4 regions of the Peribacillus sp. Aquil_B1 genome follow, and region 1 is predicted to be linked to each of the others. Evidence: riboswitches for the same ligand, from Rfam matches in the RefSeq annotation. Region 1 holds a riboswitch; each other region holds the start of a gene.

Region 1 (4,452 bases):
AGTTGCCTTTGGTATCATGGCAGCAGGACGGAAAATGAAGGAGTTAGGTAACAAGGGTGTCATTATTAATACCGCTTCTGTGTTCGGTTACTTAGCTTCCCACGGAACCTTTGCCTATCAGGCAACTAAAGGAGCTGTAAGAATGATGACACAGACAGCTGCTTTGGAATTAGGTGCTTATGGCATACGGGTAGTGGGCATTGCTCCAGGCGGGGTTGACACTCCTATCATTCAAGGCTATAAAGATATGGGAATCATCGATAAATTGAATGCAAGTCAAATGCGCGGTAAATTAATTAAGCCAGAAGCCGTTGCAAATGCCGTCTATCTATTATCGTTAGAGGAAGCGGATGCGATCAATGGAAGTGTAGTCATGGTCGATGATGGCTATGCAGCTTTTAAATGATTTTCACTAAAAGAAAACATCGTCCCAATCAGACGATGTTTTCTATTTATGATATATGGGAATATTGGATTCTAATGAATCAAAGGTAATATTGACCGATTGATACCATCGGGATATCATGGAAAATAGATTGGTGACACTGGTCTTATCATTATAAAAGAAGGTTGATATTTTTGAAAAAAGGGCAGCAAACGAAAGAACGAATCATAAGTGTAGCCCGGACTCTTTTTGCCACTAAAGGTTTTGACATGACAAGAACGAATGAAATTGCCTCTGCTTGCAATGTTTCCGAAGCTACTATTTACAAATACTTTGACAGCAAAAAAGATTTACTATTGGCTACCATTACCCCTGATGAGAAAGAGGAATCTGAAGAGGGCACTAGCCATCTATCTACGGATGATCTAGTGGAGAATCATGTTTGTACCATGATAAATAAAATTCTTGATAATAAAGAACAGTTTTCGATACTATTCAGGGAAACACAATTCGATCAAGATATTTCGAAGCAATATGTAGATCAGATCTTTAAGCCGAATGCCAGGCATATTGAAATACAGAAGAGAATAGATAGTGGTGAGATACAATATATCTCTGATATTATCCTATTTAATGTAGGGATCATTTCTTTCACATTGGCATTATCTACACATTATGAGATCCATCAGCAGAAAAAGGAGCCATATTTTACTTCTGAACGAATTAAGAGCATTGCTCAACTTTTGGTATATGGCATTCATGGAAAACAAAAACATACATAATGAAACGGTCATATTGAAGGGCATGAGCATCAAGCCGCAAATATGACCGTTTTATTTTCCTTCAGATCCGATGGAGTAAACTTGTGAATTCTTTAAACCAGAGTGTAAGATTTGACTTATATTTTTCAGACTATTACGATAAAAGCATACTGTACGAAGATTTTATCTGGAAATCATGTAATATTGGAGGGGTATATTAAATGAGTGATATCGTAATTTTATCAGGAAGTCCGGCTATTCCGTCCAGAACGGACATCTCACTAAAACATATTCAATCATTAGTCGAAAACGAAGGATTTACCACAGCTTATTACTCAATTACGGATTTCTCAGCAGATGATTTATTTCAAGGCAAATATAACAGTGAAGATATCTTAAAGCTTTCAGAGAGAATTCAAGCAGCTAGAGGAATCATTATTGGTTCACCGGTTTATAAGGCTTCTTATACAGGTGTATTGAAGGCCTTGATTGATTTGCTGCCAGAAGGTGCTTTTAAGGGCAAGCCAGTACTGCCAATCATGATTGGCGGAAGTAACAGGCATCTATTGGCGATTGACTACGCACTTAAACCATTAATTTCAATTTTAAAAGGCGAGCCGCTGCAGGGCATTTATTTTGTTGATAAAGAAATAGATAAACAGAATTCAGAAAACCCGATTAATGATTTGCATTTAATTGATCGGGTCCAGAGTCAAGTTCAAGAATTTATAGAAGCGATACAGTTAAGAAATTAATGAATTCTCCCTTCTATAAAAAGGGCTGGAATTCGAAAAATTATTATTTTAAATGATGACAGGCGCCAATAATAGGCTTGTTAATGAAAATAGACTCATTTTTTTGGAGTTTTTATCTAAAAAGACGAGTCTATTTTCGTATTTACATGAACATAAAATCATAATTGGAATAGTGTGTATAAAAATAACAGTTCATCCATAATATTAAACCAAGTTATTTTATAAGAAAACTCCATTGACAAGGATTAAATATATGTTAATATTTAAAATAATAAAACTTATCCAGAGCGACGGAGGGAATTGGCCCTTTGAAGTCCAGCAACCTGCATGATCGATGCAAGGTGCTACCTCCAACAAAATGTTGATCATTTTGGAAGATAAGGTAAAGATATTTACCTTGGGATCTTTCCATCATGGAAAGATTTTTGTTTTTTTGGAAAGTTGTAGGCAAACCATAACAATGTAAGGTTGTTTGGAATTATATAAATCTAAGAAATTCATTTAATCAGCGGTGAAAATAAGAAATTCGCGGATTTTCTTAAAGGAGGAACAGGCTTGGATAAAGAGAATCAGCTTGAAGAAATATTTGAACGACTTCAAGAAATGCTTAATTCTATGAAATATGGATCCATTACACTTATTGTCCAGGATGGTAAAATCATTCAAATGGAAAGAAATGAAAAATTAAGAATTAAATAAGGTATCTGCTGACTAGAAAAACTAGAGGCGGGTTTAACTGATATAAAGAGAGTATTGGTTAGATTCGTCTCTTTTTTTCCTAGAGTCAAACAAACTGGAGAAGATTACAACGGGTAGTGATCAATAGTTACTCTAACCTGGTACAGCAAGTTTTTAGAGGGGGCTACAAAGTTGGCTGCATTAATAAACTATGAAAATTTCAACACTGGGGATTTCCCTGTATTTCCCGAAGACAGTGAGACAAAAGGTGCTTTGGAAGTTCTGCAATGGGCGAATGACCATTATGGAAACGAACTGATTTATGCTTGCAGTTTTGGCATTGAAGGCATCGTGCTTACGGATTTATTGGCGAAGGTCAATCCTTCTGCCAAAATAGTTTTCCTTGATACAGATGTTCATTTTGAGGAAACTTATCAATTGATCGAGCAAGTGAAAAAGCGATATCCAAAGCTTTCGATCGAAATGAAGAAACCAGCCTTGACGCTTGAGGAACAAGCAGCTGAATATGGGGATGAATTATGGGTTAGAGATTCCAATAAGTGCTGTAACATCCGTAAAATCATTCCGCTTACCGATGTGCTTTCAACGGCAACAGCATGGCTTTCGGGATTGCGGAGGGAGCAATCCGAAACAAGGGCTTTGACCGAGTATATCAATAAGGATAATAAGTTCAAATCAGTTAAAATATGTCCACTCATACATTGGACATGGAAAGATGTATGGCGTTACGCCCACAAAAACGGACTTCCATATAATATCCTGCATGATAATGGATATCCGAGCATTGGATGTAAAACATGTACTGCACCAGCCTTCAATGCAGATGATTTACGCTCAGGCCGTTGGCAAGGAGCTCAAAAAACGGAATGCGGATTGCATTTATCTTAAATAAATAGAAACCATAGGGGGAAATTAGCATGACAATCAGTTTACCGCACGGAGGAACATTAATCGATCTTTGGGAACCAAATTATGATATTAGTAAAATAACAAAGTCAATCGAAATCGATGAAATTGCTTTAAGTGATCTTGAATTGATAGGCACTGGTGCCTACAGTCCGATTAATGGATTCTTTACAAAAAGTGACTATGAGACAGTGGTCAAGGATATGAGGCTTAGCAGCGGTCATGTATGGAGCATCCCGATTACGCTGCCTTTGACCGAAGAAATTGCAGAAACCCTTACTATAGGTGAAGAAGTAACCTTGACTCATGATGGTGAAACATACGGGGTTCTCTCCGTTTCCGATATTTATACTCCAGATAAGCAATTGGAAGCGACATTAGTTTATCAAACGGATGATGAGAAGCACCCTGGAGTGAAAAATTTATATAACCGCGGTGATGTATATGCCGGCGGGGAAATAAAGTTGATCAAGAGAATAGAGCGTCCGCAGTTTCAAGCTCATTATTTGGACCCAGTCGAGACAAGGAAAGCTTTTGCTGAAAAAGGCTGGGAAACGGTTGTCGGCTTCCAAACGAGGAACCCTGTTCACCGTGCACATGAATACATTCAAAAAACAGCATTGGAGATTGTCGACGGCTTATTCTTAAATCCTCTCGTAGGTGCCACTAAATCCGATGACATTCCGGCAGATGTAAGAATGGAAAGCTATAAAGTGCTTCTTGAAAAATATTATCCTAAGGACCGCGTCTCCCTTGCAGTTTTCCCCGCTGCCATGCGTTATGCAGGACCTAGAGAAGCCATTTTCCATGCGATGGTCCGTAAAAATTATGGCTGCACCCATTTTATCGTCGGACGTGATCATGCGGGTGTGGGCGATTATTATGGCACATATGATGCTCAAAAAATCTTTGGGAATTTCAACGCCGATGAGTTAGGGATCACGCT
Region 2 (4,452 bases), 140 kb from region 1:
TCTATATACTACTTTCATTCCTTATAACAGTTTATAACAGATCAAGGGCTAGGAGGATACCACCACGGAAGGTCGCCACTTTCTTGAAATATCTTCAATATGATGTGGTGCCGTTCTGCAGCACCCTCCAATTAAACGCGCCCCTGCATGGTGCCATTCTTCAGATTTCAGGTCGAGCCTGTTACATGATTCTTGACCATGCCATGTTTTAGTTTCTGGATTATATGTTTCACCTGAATTCGGATAAACAATGATTGGTTTATCCGTGTTTGCACGCAACACTTGGATGGCTTCCGTGATACATGATACTGGCGTACAGTTGATGCCGATTGCTGCAATTTGCTCACTGTCCCCAAACAATCTTGTACACTCCTCGAGTAATGTGCCGTCACTTATCGCTTTTTCATTTTTCAATGAAAAGGATATCCAAGCATACACTTCTGGATAATCCTTCAATAACGAATATAATACTTTTGCTTCTTGCAGGGAAGGAATCGTTTCAAATGCTAAAAGGTCAGCTCCTGCTTCAATCAACGCTGATATTCGTGAGCGATGAAATGCAGTTAAAGTTTCATCCGATACACCATAGTTTCCTACATACTCTGAACCATCTGCAAGATAAGCCCCATAAGGGCCAACAGATGCAGCAACCAATGGCTTAGGCCTAAGCATTTGATTTTCTTCCTTCCAAAAATTATCTCTTGCTTTTCTTGCGAGTAAAACCGTTTTACGGATTAGCTCCAAAGCCTCTTTTTCTTGTATTCCACGGAGGGCGAAACCTTCAACAGTGGCTTGGTAGCTAGCAGTAATCGCACAGTCCGCTCCAGCACGAAAGTAGTCAGAATGCACTTGATAAATCACTTCTGGATTTTCAAGTAATACACGTGCAGACCAGAGCGGGTCGTCCAAATCACATCCATGCCTCTCTAGCTCTGTAGCTAAAGCTCCGTCCAAAATCATGACTGAATGATCTCGTAAAATAGCGTCAATTGGGTTAGTTTTATTGTTCATGATCTACTCCTCTTTTCTTTATGGTTTTTGTCACATAATAACTTCCATAGCAAAACAAAATAAATGGAATGCCACAATATAGTGCAATTCGTTGTGTAGGATCAAATGCAATTCCTATGCAAGAAGCCAGGCATAGCATAAAAGAAACGATTGGCACGAGTGGATAAAATGGCGTTCGATAAGCCAAGTCATTTACTGAATTTCCTTCGTTTATATATCTTCTGCGAAATAGAAACTGTGACACGCTAATACTCATCCAAACTACCACCACGGCTAGTCCAGAAATGGATACGAGCACTATGTAAACAGTATCCGGTGCAATAATACTCGAGAACAGGGCTAAGCAGCCGCCCAACATACTGAAAAGGACTGCATTTATCGGAACTCCCCGTTTTGTCAATTTTGCAAATATTGGTGATATAGTTTCCTTATCTGCAAGTGACCAAAGCATTCTGGATGATGCATACAGTCCCGAGTTTGCAGCAGACAAAATGGCAGTTAATATGACAAAGTTCATAATATCCGCTGCATACGGCACACCAATTCGTTCAAGAACTGCCACAAAGGGGCTTTCTAATACGCCGGCATCCGAAATAGGCAATAATGCGGATAATACAACGATGGTTCCTACAAAAAAGATAATCAATCTCCATAATGTCATACGTATTGCCTTTGGTATCGTTTTTTCTGGATTCACAGTTTCTCCAGCTGCAATTCCGATTAATTCAGTTCCAGAGAATGCGAAATTCACCGCAAGCATCGTCATTAGAATGGCAAAAGCACCATTCGGAAATAAACCTTCACTTGTAAAATTGGAGAATAACGGAGCGGATTGTGAATGAATTATTGGAATAAAACCCAGCATTGCCGCTGCTCCCAAAATAATAAAAATCACAATGGCAAATACCTTTATAGACGCAAACCAGAATTCGGATTCAGCGAAAAATTTAACGGTCCACGCATTTAATGCCAAGACCAAAATGGCAAATAGCGCACTCCATATCCAGACATTGATTGATGGAAACCATCTCTGCATCAACAATCCTGCAGCCGTGAATTCCGAACCTAGTGCAACAGTCCAAGTTAGCCAATACAACCAGGCTACTGTATACCCTGTCCCAGGACCTATGTATTTAGCTGAGTAGCTATGAAACGCACCTGTCTCGGGCATATGTACTGCCAGTTCACCTAGACATAGCATGACTAGATAAACCACTAATGCCCCAATCAGATACGAAAGGATGGTGCCGAATGGGCCAGCCTGTTGAATCGTATAACCCGAACTTAAGAATAAACCTGTTCCAATCACCCCGCCAAGCGATAGCATTATTATATGCCGTGCCTGCATTTCCCTTTGAAAATCATGCTTCCTTTTGTTCTCCATGCTTACTCTCCTTTATCTTGCATCCAGAAAAAACGAAAACGCACTCTAAAAAAGAGTGCGTTACTGACAAATAAACACGTACGGTCTTATCTATCAAGGTTTCACCCCCTGGAATTAGCACAGTGTCATTGCAGACCTGTTGCTGAGGTTTCATAGGGCCAGTCCCTCCACCTCTCTGGATAAGAAATTATTTTTTTATAACTTTATCAATCTATGAAAAAATTGTCAAGTTTTGTTTCGGTTTGTAAAGAATTCCTTTAAAGTCCAAACGAACATCGCACCTTTGGCATAGATATGAACTGTTTTTGGAACAGTCGCTTACAGTATTAGATGCAGATAATGCTAACCGAAAAAAAATGACGACACCTTAAAAGGTGACGCCATTTTTCTTTCATATTCCTTAAGGTCGTTCTATGTCAAATAATTCCCCTAGTTTTGTATAAGTATGACCCGCTAATCTTGCTACAGGTTTTAGCCCATTCTGGTCAATTCGGCCATTATGGTAAATCTCCTGCTCTATATGATAGCAGACTATTTTCCCGATCAATAAATCACAACCAGGTTTATTCTTCGAACCTGCCAACGGTATCGCATGCTCCAATGTGCATTCAAAGCGTACCTTCGCTTCTTGCAATCCTGGTACCGACACCTTATCACTAACAGCCTGTGTGAAATTGGTAAGACCCAGTTCACTTTCGTCAGACGGGAGTTCCTTGGCCGTTCGATTTGCATCAGCAACATTATCTTCATCAGTGATATGAACTACGAATTCACCTGTTTGAATTGCATTTCGGGCCGTGTCCTTCGAAACTCCTTCTTTCCGTTGAACTGAAATGGAAATCATCGGAGGATTGGAACTGACTATGTTAAAAAAACTGAACGGAGCTATATTGATTGTACCGGTTTCGGACTGTGTCGTAACCAGGGCTATTGGTCTTGGTATGATGCTTCCAGTCAAAAACTTATAATTTTCCCGTTCAGTAAGGCTTTCAGGATTAACTGAAATCATCTTCATCCCTCTCATTCTTATAAAAAGTTCTTTTGAAACCATGAACTTGCTGCATCAACCTCTGAACGTGTTAACTGATGACCGTAGTGTTCCCAGTGAACATCCACCGCAGCACCAGCTTGCAGTAAAATTTGATTAAGTTCATCAGTTTCTGCGGCCGGGCAAATCGGATCGTTTTTACCTGCAGCGATGAATACAGGTATATCCGAAAGGGACGGCAAAGCAATGCCGCGTCTAGGCACCATTGGATGATGAAGAATCGCTCCTTTTAATGCCCCTTCGAAATGGAACATTAAACTTGCTGCTATGTTTGCACCATTAGAATAACCTAATGCCACCACTCTGTCACGATCGAAGTCATATTGTCCGGACGCTGATTCCAAGAAGTCATAAAGCTCCTTCGTACGGAAAATCAAATCTTCTTCATCAAAAACTCCTTCAGCCAGCCGGCGGAAATAACGGGGCATTCCGTTTTCGAGTACATTTCCCCGTACGCTGAGTACGGATGATCCCGGTGAAACCATTTCCGATAATGGCAAAAGATCCGTTTCCGTTCCGCCAGTGCCATGTAAAAGTAAAAGCAACGGTGCATCTGGATTACTTCCTTTTTGAAAAATATGCTTCATCATTTATCCTCCTCTAGTACCCTCGGCACTGCCGGCAGTAACGTTTTCTCCATGATCTCCCTTTTTTCTTCAAGCCATGGCGGCAGCATTAATTTACTTCCCATCGTTTCCTTCGTTTCATCATTAGCAAATCCAGGTGGATCTGTGGCAACTTCAAAGAGTATGCCTCCATCTTCCCTGAAATAAATGGCATCAAAGTATTGGCGGTCTTTAAAGGGAGTCACGGCATAGCCATGCTTTGCGATATGCTCCCTCCATTCTTTATGATCTTCATTGTCGCTTGCACGCCATGCAAGATGATGGACAGTTCCCACTCCGATTTTCCCATTAGGCAAAACCGTTTTTTTAACATCTATCAAATTTCCGATGTCCGATGTGGATTTGAAGCGGATGAAATCGCCCTCTTCCCCCATCTTTTGCAA
Region 3 (4,452 bases), on a different contig from region 1:
TCCAATGAAACGATCGTTTGGAAAGACGGCCAAACATATCCATTGTTAAAAGTGGAAATCAGCTCGGATACGCACCCTTTTTATACCGGAAAGCAGAAGTTTGCTGAAAAAGGCGGACGGGTGGATCGCTTCCTGGATAAATATAATATGAAGAAATGAGAGTCAGGCCATCGAAAATCGATGGCCATTTTTTATGACTGGGTAGAAAAGAGTTAATAATGATGCAAGGAAAAAGGGTGCCCCATAATTTATAAGGCACCCATCCTTTATTCATTTTGCAGCAATTGCTTCTCCTTTGGCAATATTGACGAGGGCCGCATCGAAGTCCTTGATGATATCGTCCGGATTTTCAAGTCCGACAGAGAGGCGTAGCAAACTGTTCGTGATGCCGCGCTTTTCCCTTTCATCAGCAGGCATGGCAGCATGGGACATTTTGGCCGGGTAGGATAATATGGATTCGACCGCTCCCAGGCTTACGGCAAAAACAGGGAGCTCGACAGTGTTCACGAAGGAACGGAAGATTTCCTCACTTTCCAATTCAAATGATAGGACCGCCCCTGCACCAAGTGACTGGCCTTTTTGGATGGCGTGCTGTGGATGATCGGCCAGTCCGGGATAATACACTTTTTTCACTAAGGGCTGCTCCTTTAAGTAGGCTGCTATCTTTTCTGCCCCTTTTTGTGAATGCTCCATTCTAACTGATAAGGTTTTCAAACCTCTCATTACAAGCCAGGCATCCTGAACACCAAGGACCGCTCCAAATGAGTTTTGGAGCGAACCGAGTCTTGCCGCCAATTCCGGATCTTTCACGACTGCAAGCCCAGCTACCACATCACTATGTCCGGATAAAAACTTCGTGGCGCTATGAAGGACAACATCCGCGCCCAGATTCAGCGGTTTTTGCAATGCCGGCGTCAAGAATGTATTATCAACAAAACTTAAGGCACCGGCTTTTTTTGCGATATCACATACGGCTTGAATATCGGTCACTTTAAGTAAAGGATTTGAAGGTGTTTCGATGTATATGGCCCTGGTATTTGGCTGAACGGCCGCTTTGACGCTTTCAAGGTCCGTCATGTCAACGAAGGTATGCTCAATATTGAAACGGGTCAATACGCTTGTGACCATCCTGAACGTTCCGCCATACACATCTTCGGAAATGACGATATGGTCTCCGGCCGACAATAGCAGGAAGGCTGTTGAAATGGCCGCCATACCTGATGAAAAGGCAAAGCCGTGAGTGCCTTCCTCAAGTTCGGCAATGATATCTTCAAGTGCTTCGCGAGTTGGGTTCCCGCTTCTGCTGTAATCATACTTGCCGAATTGATCGATATTGGATTGATGGAAAGTCGATGCATGCTGAATGGGAACGCTCACACCGCCCGTTGCCGGATCGAATTTATGCTGATTATGAAGTAATTTCGTTTCAAAGCTAAAATCATGACCTGTCATCGTATTGCCTCCCTTTTTACATGTGCGAATGCTTGCTGCAAGTCACCGATCAAATCATCGCTATCCTCGATGCCAACGGAGAAGCGGAGCAGGCGATTACAAACCCCATTTGCCGTTCTGACTTCAAGCGGTATATCGGCATGTGTTTGTGTGGCAGGATAAGTGATGAAGCTTTCAACCCCTCCAAGGCTTTCTGCAAAGGAAATTAATGAGAGCGATTGTAAAAATGGGTTGACCGCCGATTCATCAATGATGCGGAAAGAAATCATGCCGCCTCTGCCGGGATACAATACATCCGTGACACAATCATGTTCCGATAAGTAATCTACAAGTATCTTGGCATTCTTTTCATGACGCTCCATCCGCAATGCCAGGGTTTTCATTCCGCGCATCAACAGCCAAGAATCAAATGGGCTCAAGACAGCTCCAGTGCCATTATGGTGGAAGGCAAGGGCATCACATAATTCAGCGCCGCTGGCAACGATCAGTCCTGCGAGCACATCATTATGACCACCGAGATACTTGGTTGCACTGTGAATCACAATATCCGCTCCAAGCAGGATGGGTTGTTGAATAAGAGGCGTGTAAAAAGTGTTATCAACGATTAACAATAAATTATATCGTTTGGCCAATGCGGCAACGGCACTAATGTCCGTTTGCTGCATAAGGGGGTTAGTGGGAGTTTCGATGAAGATGGCTTTCGTGTGAGGAGTGATGGCTTTTTCGATATCCTCCAAACAACAAGTGTTTACATAGTCACACTGCAACCCCCATTTTTTAAAACCTTGTTCTAACAGACGATATGTACCGCCATAAAGATCTTCGCTGACAATCCAGGCATCCCCGGATTTAAAAAGGGCGAGAATAGTGGAGATGGCGGCCATTCCTGAACTGCAGGCATAGCCTTGGTCCCCTTTTTCCAAATCGGCGATGGATCGCTCCAATAGCTGGCGTGTAGGGTTTCCTGTCCTTGTGTAGTCGAATCCCGTCGATTGGCCAATTCCTTCGTGACGAAAAGCTGTTGAAAAGTATACCGGCGGATTGACTGTTCCTGTCGCCGTTTCGCTGCGATTTCCTAATTGAGCAAGATAAGTTTCAGGTTTGTACATGGTTTTCACTGCTCCTTTGAGTTATATAAAATAAAAAAAAGTCTTCTTTAAGAAGAAGACTTTGATTAAGTAGGGACGAGTCATTCTTCTTATCTTCCAAGTTCACAAACTTGTGGAATTAGCACCTTTTCATTGGTTTGAAACAAATGAAGGTTGCTGAGGTGTCATCGGGCCATTCCCTCTACCTCTCTCGATAAGAGTTTAGATTATTCAATTTCTTTTGAATTTACTATATATACAAAATACTGTCAAGGACATTTTAGGAGTGATGATACTTGGATGTTCATGACCAGGTCAATTGGAGCCTAGCGGTGTCTACACTTTATGTCTCTAAAAAGAATAATCGAATTTTCATATAAACATGAAGGGAACATGGATTTTTCAGAAAAATTGGAAAGGGTCAGCGGGATATTTTTGCTTTAAAATAATAAAGTTTGTACAATGTATGGAGAGAAAGAATAATCCGACATTATTCATTTCATATGCAAAGGGTCTTCAATGAATAGTGCAAACATAGGAGGAGAACACATGGAATACAGAATCGAACGAGATACGATGGGTGAAGTGAAAGTTCCTGCTGATAAATATTGGGGAGCACAAACTGAGAGAAGCCGTAACAATTTCAAAATCGGTAACGAAAAAATGCCGATTGAATTAGTTCGTGCATTTGCATACGTTAAACAAGCTGCGGCAAAGGTGAACTATGATCTAGGTGATCTTTCCGAAGTTAAAAAGAACGCCATCGTCAAGATTTGCGGGGAAATCCTTGAGGGTACGCTTGATGAACATTTCCCGCTTGTAGTTTGGCAAACGGGAAGCGGCACGCAAAGTAATATGAACGTGAATGAAGTGGTCGCCAACAAAGGGAATGAATGGTTAAAAGAAAATGGTGAATCCGAAACCCTTCACCCGAATGATGATGTTAACAAGGCACAAAGCTCAAATGATACTTTCCCGACCGCCATGCATATTGCAGCCTTTATGGAAGTCGCTGAAAAATTGGTTCCTGCCATCAAAGCACTTCGTGATACATTCGATACAAAAGAAAAAGAATTTTGGGATGTCGTGAAAATTGGCCGAACACATCTTCAAGATGCTACACCATTAACATTAGGACAAGAAATTTCCGGTTGGAAAGCGATGCTCGATAAAGATCTAGCGATGATTGAGGAAAGCAGCCAAAAATTATTGAACCTTGCTCTAGGCGGAACGGCTGTAGGAACCGGAATCAATACAAAAAAAGAATTCCCGGGACTTTCTGCCAAACAAATTGCAGCGGATACAGGATATCCTTTTGTCACATCTGATAATAAGTTCCATGCCTTGACTAGCCATAACGAAATCGTCTACGCACACGGTGCTTTGAAAGCATTGGCGGCGGATTTAATGAAAATTGCGAACGATGTCAGATGGCTTGCAAGTGGTCCAAGAAGTGGAATCGGCGAAATAGCCATTCCGGAAAACGAGCCGGGCAGCTCCATCATGCCAGGTAAAGTCAATCCAACACAAAGTGAAGCGCTTACCATGATTGCAACACAAATCGTGGGTAACGATGCTACAATTGGCTTTGCAGCAAGCCAAGGTAACTTTGAATTGAATGTATTCAAACCAGTCATCATCTATAACTTCCTGCAAACGGTCAAATTATTGACTGAAGGCATTCATTCATTCAACGACAATTGTGCGGTGGGCATCACTGCAAATGAAGATAAAATCAAAGAAAATGTAGAGCGTTCCCTTATGTTGGTAACAGCATTGAACCCGCATATCGGTTATGAAAAAGCAGCCAAGATTGCCAAAACGGCATTCAAGGACAACTCTACGTTAAAAGAAGCGGCGTTGAAATTGGAGTTCCTGACCGAAGATGAATTCAAAGCATGGGTCGATCCTG
Region 4 (4,452 bases), 290 kb from region 1:
CAGGAGTTCGTTTCCTTCTCCGGCTTCACTTATGATATTCCCCCAAGGATCAATAATCAAGGAATGACCGGCAAAGATATTATTGACATCAGAGCCTGAACGATTAACGGCTACAACATAGGCTTGGTTCTCGATGGCACGGCTAATCAATAAGGCTCTCCAATGATCGAGTCTTGGCTTTGGCCATTCAGCCGTAACGAATAGAACTTCGGCGCCTTTAGCGGTATGGGCTCGTTGCCATTCAGGGAAACGGATGTCATAACAAATGAAACCAGCACATATTTTTTCATCAAGTGTAAATAAACCATCTTTTTCTCCTGGCTTCAGGAAATGATGTTCATCCATTAACTGAAATAAGTGAAGCTTATCATATTCTTTTATGAGATTTCCCTGTTTATCGATGATTATCATGGTGTTATAGATTCCCTTGCTCGTTTTTTTCGCAATGGAACCGCCTACGATGTGAATCTCGTGTTTCCTTGCCTGTGTTTTAAGAAATTCAATCGTTTTTTCCGCCTCTTGATCAGCAATCTCATTTAACCTGCTTAAGTCGTATCCGGTTGTCCAAAGCTCTGGTAAAATGATGATATCGGGTACTGACCGTGCTGCTTTTTCCAACCATTGTTCCGCAACCTGAAAATTGATATCAGGTTGCCCGAATGCTATATCCATTTGAATACAAGCTATTTTCCACTTCATCGTTTAAAACCCCCACATGTAAAAAATGCTTTACAAGACTATGATAAACATATATCATTTGTGACTAGAATTTCAAGAAATTTCAGAGAAGGTGTATAAATGGTGCAATTCGAAAAATCCGGACAGCTTCAGGACCTGCCCAAGCAGTTTTTTGCCTCACTTGTCGCAAAAGTCAATGCCATCACGGAGCAGGGTCATGATGTCATCAATTTAGGCCAGGGAAACCCTGATCAGCCGACACCGGACCATATCGTGAAAAGTTTGCAGTCTGCCGCTGAAAAAACGATTAATCATAAATATTCGCCATTCCGGGGGCATCAATATTTAAAAGACGCTGCTGCCGTCTTTTATGAAAGTGAATACGGTGTCAAGCTGGATCCGAAAAGTGAAGTGGCGATTCTCTTCGGGGGAAAGGCAGGTCTTGTCGAACTGCCGCAATGTTTATTGAATCCGGGTGATACGATCCTTGTTCCGGATCCCGGCTATCCGGATTATCTTTCCGGTGTTGTTTTAGCCCAGGCAAAGACCGAATTCATGCCCTTGACAGAAGAAAATGATTTTCTTCCAAAATACAGTGACATACATAAAGAAGTACTTGATAAAGCCAAAATGATGTTCTTGAACTATCCGAACAATCCCACAGGTGCTTCTGCAACTGAAAGTTTCTTTGATGAGACCGTCTCTTTTGCAAAAGAGCATTCCATTTGTGTGGTCCACGACTTCGCCTATGGGGCGATAGGATTCGACGGGAAAAAACCGATAAGCTTTCTCCAGTCAGAGGGAGCGAAGGAAATAGGAATAGAAATATACACACTATCGAAAACATACAATATGGCAGGGTGGAGAGTCGGCTTCGCAGTGGGGAATAAAAGTGTCATAGAAGCTCTTGAACTATTACAAGACCATCTTTATGTGAGTCTCTTCCCGGCGATACAAGAAGCTGCGGCAAGCGCTTTGCTTGACTCGCAGACCTGTGTAGAGCAGTTAGTGCAGATGTACGAGGGGCGAAGGAATGTTTTCATTGAGGGATTGAGGGCAATCGGCTGGGATGTCAAAGCTCCTGCGGCATCATTTTTTGCCTGGCTCAAGGTACCTAAAGGTTTTACGTCCGAGACTTTTGCAGACTATTTATTAACGCATGCCCATGTTGCTGTTGCTGCAGGGAATGGATTTGGTGAATTTGGCGAAGGATACGTCAGGGTAGGGCTGCTGACTTCGGAAGAACGGCTGAAAGAGGCTGTGGAACGGATAAGTAGATTAAAAATATTTTAACCACAATGATAAATCCGATTAATTCACCCTTAAATAGTTAAAACTTATTGACAAAGTAGGAATTACCTGTCAGAATACAAAATAAATTCTTAATCTTTCGATACTTGGATGCAAATTTATATATCAGCGTTTTCTTATTTTGAGCAGGTGGAGGGACTAGCCCTATGAAGCCCAGCAACCGACCGTAATTCCATTGTAAAATGGGGCGGAATTCTTCGCCGGATTTTTCTTGAAATCCACAAGGCACGGTGCTAATTCTTGCAGCCAATGGCTGGGAGATAAGAAGATGGCTTTTTAAAGCCTCTTCTTTATGAAGGGGCTTTTGCCATTTTGAGACCATTTCAGGTTAATGACATCGAGAGTTTACTAACGTGATATAGGAGTGATCAAATGAGCGAGATAGTCGCTACTTATTTAATTCATGATTCTAAGGGAAATCATGAGAAAAAAGCAGAGAGCATTGCCTTAGGATTGACTGTCGGGACATGGACGGACCTGCCCCATTTGGTCCAGAAACAACTGGAAAAAAATAAGGGACGCGTCGTATCGGTGACACCGCTTTCTGAAGAAGAGAGGGCAAACAGCTACTTTAATCGTAAAATATACCGTTCGCTTATTAAAATTGCCTATCCGGCAAGGAATTTCTCCAATGATTTACCTGCAATCCTCACGACGGTCTTCGGCAAACTTTCATTGGACGGAGAAATAAAACTTATCGACTTGGATTTTGTCGGTGATATTCAAAAAGACTTTCCCGGGCCGCAATTTGGCATTGAAGGCATTAGGAAAAAGGTTGGCGTATTTAACCGGCCACTAGTGATGAGCATCTTTAAAGGTATATTAGGAAGAGACCTGACATTTCATAATGAGCAACTGAGGCAACAAGCATTAGGGGGTGTCGACCTAGTTAAAGACGATGAGATCCTCTTCGACCAGGAACTGACTCCATTTTTCGATAGAATAAAATCGGGAAAAAGAATATTGAATGATGTCTATGAAACCACTGGCCACCGAACTTTATATGCTGTCAATCTATCAGGGAAAACATTCGAATTATTGGATAAGGCAGAGCAAGCGGCTGATGCAGGGGCGGATGCCTTGTTGTTCAACGTTCATACATATGGTTTGGATGTATTGCAGGCCTTGAGTGAACATGATCGTATCAAGCTGCCGATCATGGCGCACCCTGCATATAGCGGGGCATTGGCAGCCTCATCATTTTATGGGGTCGGCTATCCATTATTGCTTGGTAAATTAGTAAGGTTATCAGGTGCGGATTTATCCTTGTTCCCGTCCCCTTATGGAAATGTCGCACTTGAAAAAAAGGAGACTTTGGCGATTGCTGAAGCTCTGACAAAAGATGAACTTTCATGGAAAAAAGCCTTCCCTGTTCCTTCTGCTGGCATTCATCCGGGCATGGTTCCGGACTTAATCAAGGATTTTGGAATCGATAGTGTGATTAATGCCGGAGGTGGAATTCACGGGCATCCTGATGGAGCAGAGGGCGGGGCAAAGGCTTTCCGTTCTGCTGTGGAAGCCGTACTGGCAGGAAAGGACCTATCTGAAGCGGCTGCTGAGGATGAAACACTAAAAAAAGCTCTTGTGTTATGGGGAGGCCTATAAGAAATAATGAAACCGATCATCTTTTGTGATTTTGACGGAACGATCACTAACACGGATAATATCATTTCCATCATGAAGAAATTTGCGCCTCCGGAATGGGAAGCGTTGAAAGACGGTGTCCTTCAGCAAAAAATCAGTATATCTTCAGGTGTAGGGGATATGTTTTCCCTGCTTGATAGCGGCTTGAAAGATGAAATCATCCAATATGTAAGAAAGTCGGCTGGCATTCGTCCAGGGTTTTATGAATTCGTTGAGTTTACGAAACAAGTTAACATCCCTTTATATATTGTAAGCGGGGGCATGGATTTTTTCATTGCACCGCTTTTAAATGATATCTTGCCAACAGAGTCCGTTTATTGCAACCATGCATTTTTTGATAAGGAAAAGATTTATATTGAGTGGCCACATGCTTGTGATGATCAATGTAATAATGATTGCGGTTGCTGCAAGCCATCCATTATGAGGGAAATTGCGGGTGCGGGAGATTTTACATTCGTTATTGGAGATTCAGTAACGGATTTTGAAGCTGCCAAACAGGCGGATTTTGTCATAGCCCGTGATATACTGCTTGAAAAATGCGATAGGGAAGGGATTCCACATCAAGGATTTGAAACGTTTTTTGATGTCATTGATATTTTAAAGCAGCAGGAGGTGGTTAAAGCGTGAACAATCATTCTAAGGAATGGCAGGAGCTGGCAGATATTAAAGCTGAACTGGCCGAAAGGGATTGGTTTATGGGTACTAGCGGGAACTTGTCCATTCGGGAGCCCAAAAGCCCTTATTTTTATATTACGGCAAGCGGTAAGGATAAAAGGAAGCAAACGGATTCGGACTTTTTACTGGTGGATATAAAAGGAA

What was found. A riboswitch is a leader RNA that binds a small molecule or an ion and turns the genes downstream of it on or off. The one in region 1 is predicted to bind S-adenosylmethionine.
Region 2: another riboswitch for S-adenosylmethionine. It lies ahead of mmuP (S-methylmethionine permease); the one in region 1 lies ahead of MPH60_RS09230 (YezD family protein).
Region 3: another riboswitch for S-adenosylmethionine. It lies ahead of MPH60_RS16790 (methionine biosynthesis PLP-dependent protein); the one in region 1 lies ahead of MPH60_RS09230 (YezD family protein).
Region 4: another riboswitch for S-adenosylmethionine. It lies ahead of mtnW (2,3-diketo-5-methylthiopentyl-1-phosphate enolase); the one in region 1 lies ahead of MPH60_RS09230 (YezD family protein).

What each region holds. Positions count from the first base shown of each region.
Region 1 covers NZ_JAKXEE010000001.1:1,865,865-1,870,316, forward strand. The annotation lists gene MPH60_RS09215 (SDR family NAD(P)-dependent oxidoreductase) at 1-406, shown strand, start outside; gene MPH60_RS09220 (TetR/AcrR family transcriptional regulator) at 580-1,167, shown strand; gene ssuE (NADPH-dependent FMN reductase) at 1,368-1,901, shown strand; SAM riboswitch class I at 2,177-2,285, shown strand; gene MPH60_RS09230 (YezD family protein) at 2,457-2,600, shown strand; gene MPH60_RS09235 (phosphoadenylyl-sulfate reductase) at 2,784-3,488, shown strand; gene sat (sulfate adenylyltransferase) at 3,518-4,452, shown strand, end outside.
Region 2 covers NZ_JAKXEE010000001.1:1,728,447-1,732,898, reverse strand. The annotation lists gene mmuM (homocysteine S-methyltransferase) at 49-1,011, opposite strand; gene mmuP (S-methylmethionine permease) at 1,001-2,395, opposite strand; SAM riboswitch class I at 2,479-2,581, opposite strand; gene MPH60_RS08635 (flavin reductase family protein) at 2,796-3,404, opposite strand; gene MPH60_RS08630 (alpha/beta hydrolase) at 3,422-4,030, opposite strand; gene MPH60_RS08625 (ring-cleaving dioxygenase) at 4,030-4,452, opposite strand, start outside.
Region 3 covers NZ_JAKXEE010000002.1:621,747-626,198, reverse strand. The annotation lists gene MPH60_RS16800 (type B 50S ribosomal protein L31) at 1-159, shown strand, start outside; gene metC (cystathionine beta-lyase) at 271-1,452, opposite strand; gene MPH60_RS16790 (methionine biosynthesis PLP-dependent protein) at 1,449-2,561, opposite strand; SAM riboswitch class I at 2,648-2,761, opposite strand; gene fumC (class II fumarate hydratase) at 3,090-4,452, shown strand, end outside.
Region 4 covers NZ_JAKXEE010000001.1:1,578,232-1,582,683, forward strand. The annotation lists gene MPH60_RS07950 (carbon-nitrogen family hydrolase) at 1-699, opposite strand, end outside; gene MPH60_RS07955 (pyridoxal phosphate-dependent aminotransferase) at 799-1,971, shown strand; SAM riboswitch class I at 2,103-2,256, shown strand; gene mtnW (2,3-diketo-5-methylthiopentyl-1-phosphate enolase) at 2,362-3,594, shown strand; gene MPH60_RS07965 (2-hydroxy-3-keto-5-methylthiopentenyl-1-phosphate phosphatase) at 3,601-4,260, shown strand; gene MPH60_RS07970 (methylthioribulose 1-phosphate dehydratase) at 4,257-4,452, shown strand, end outside.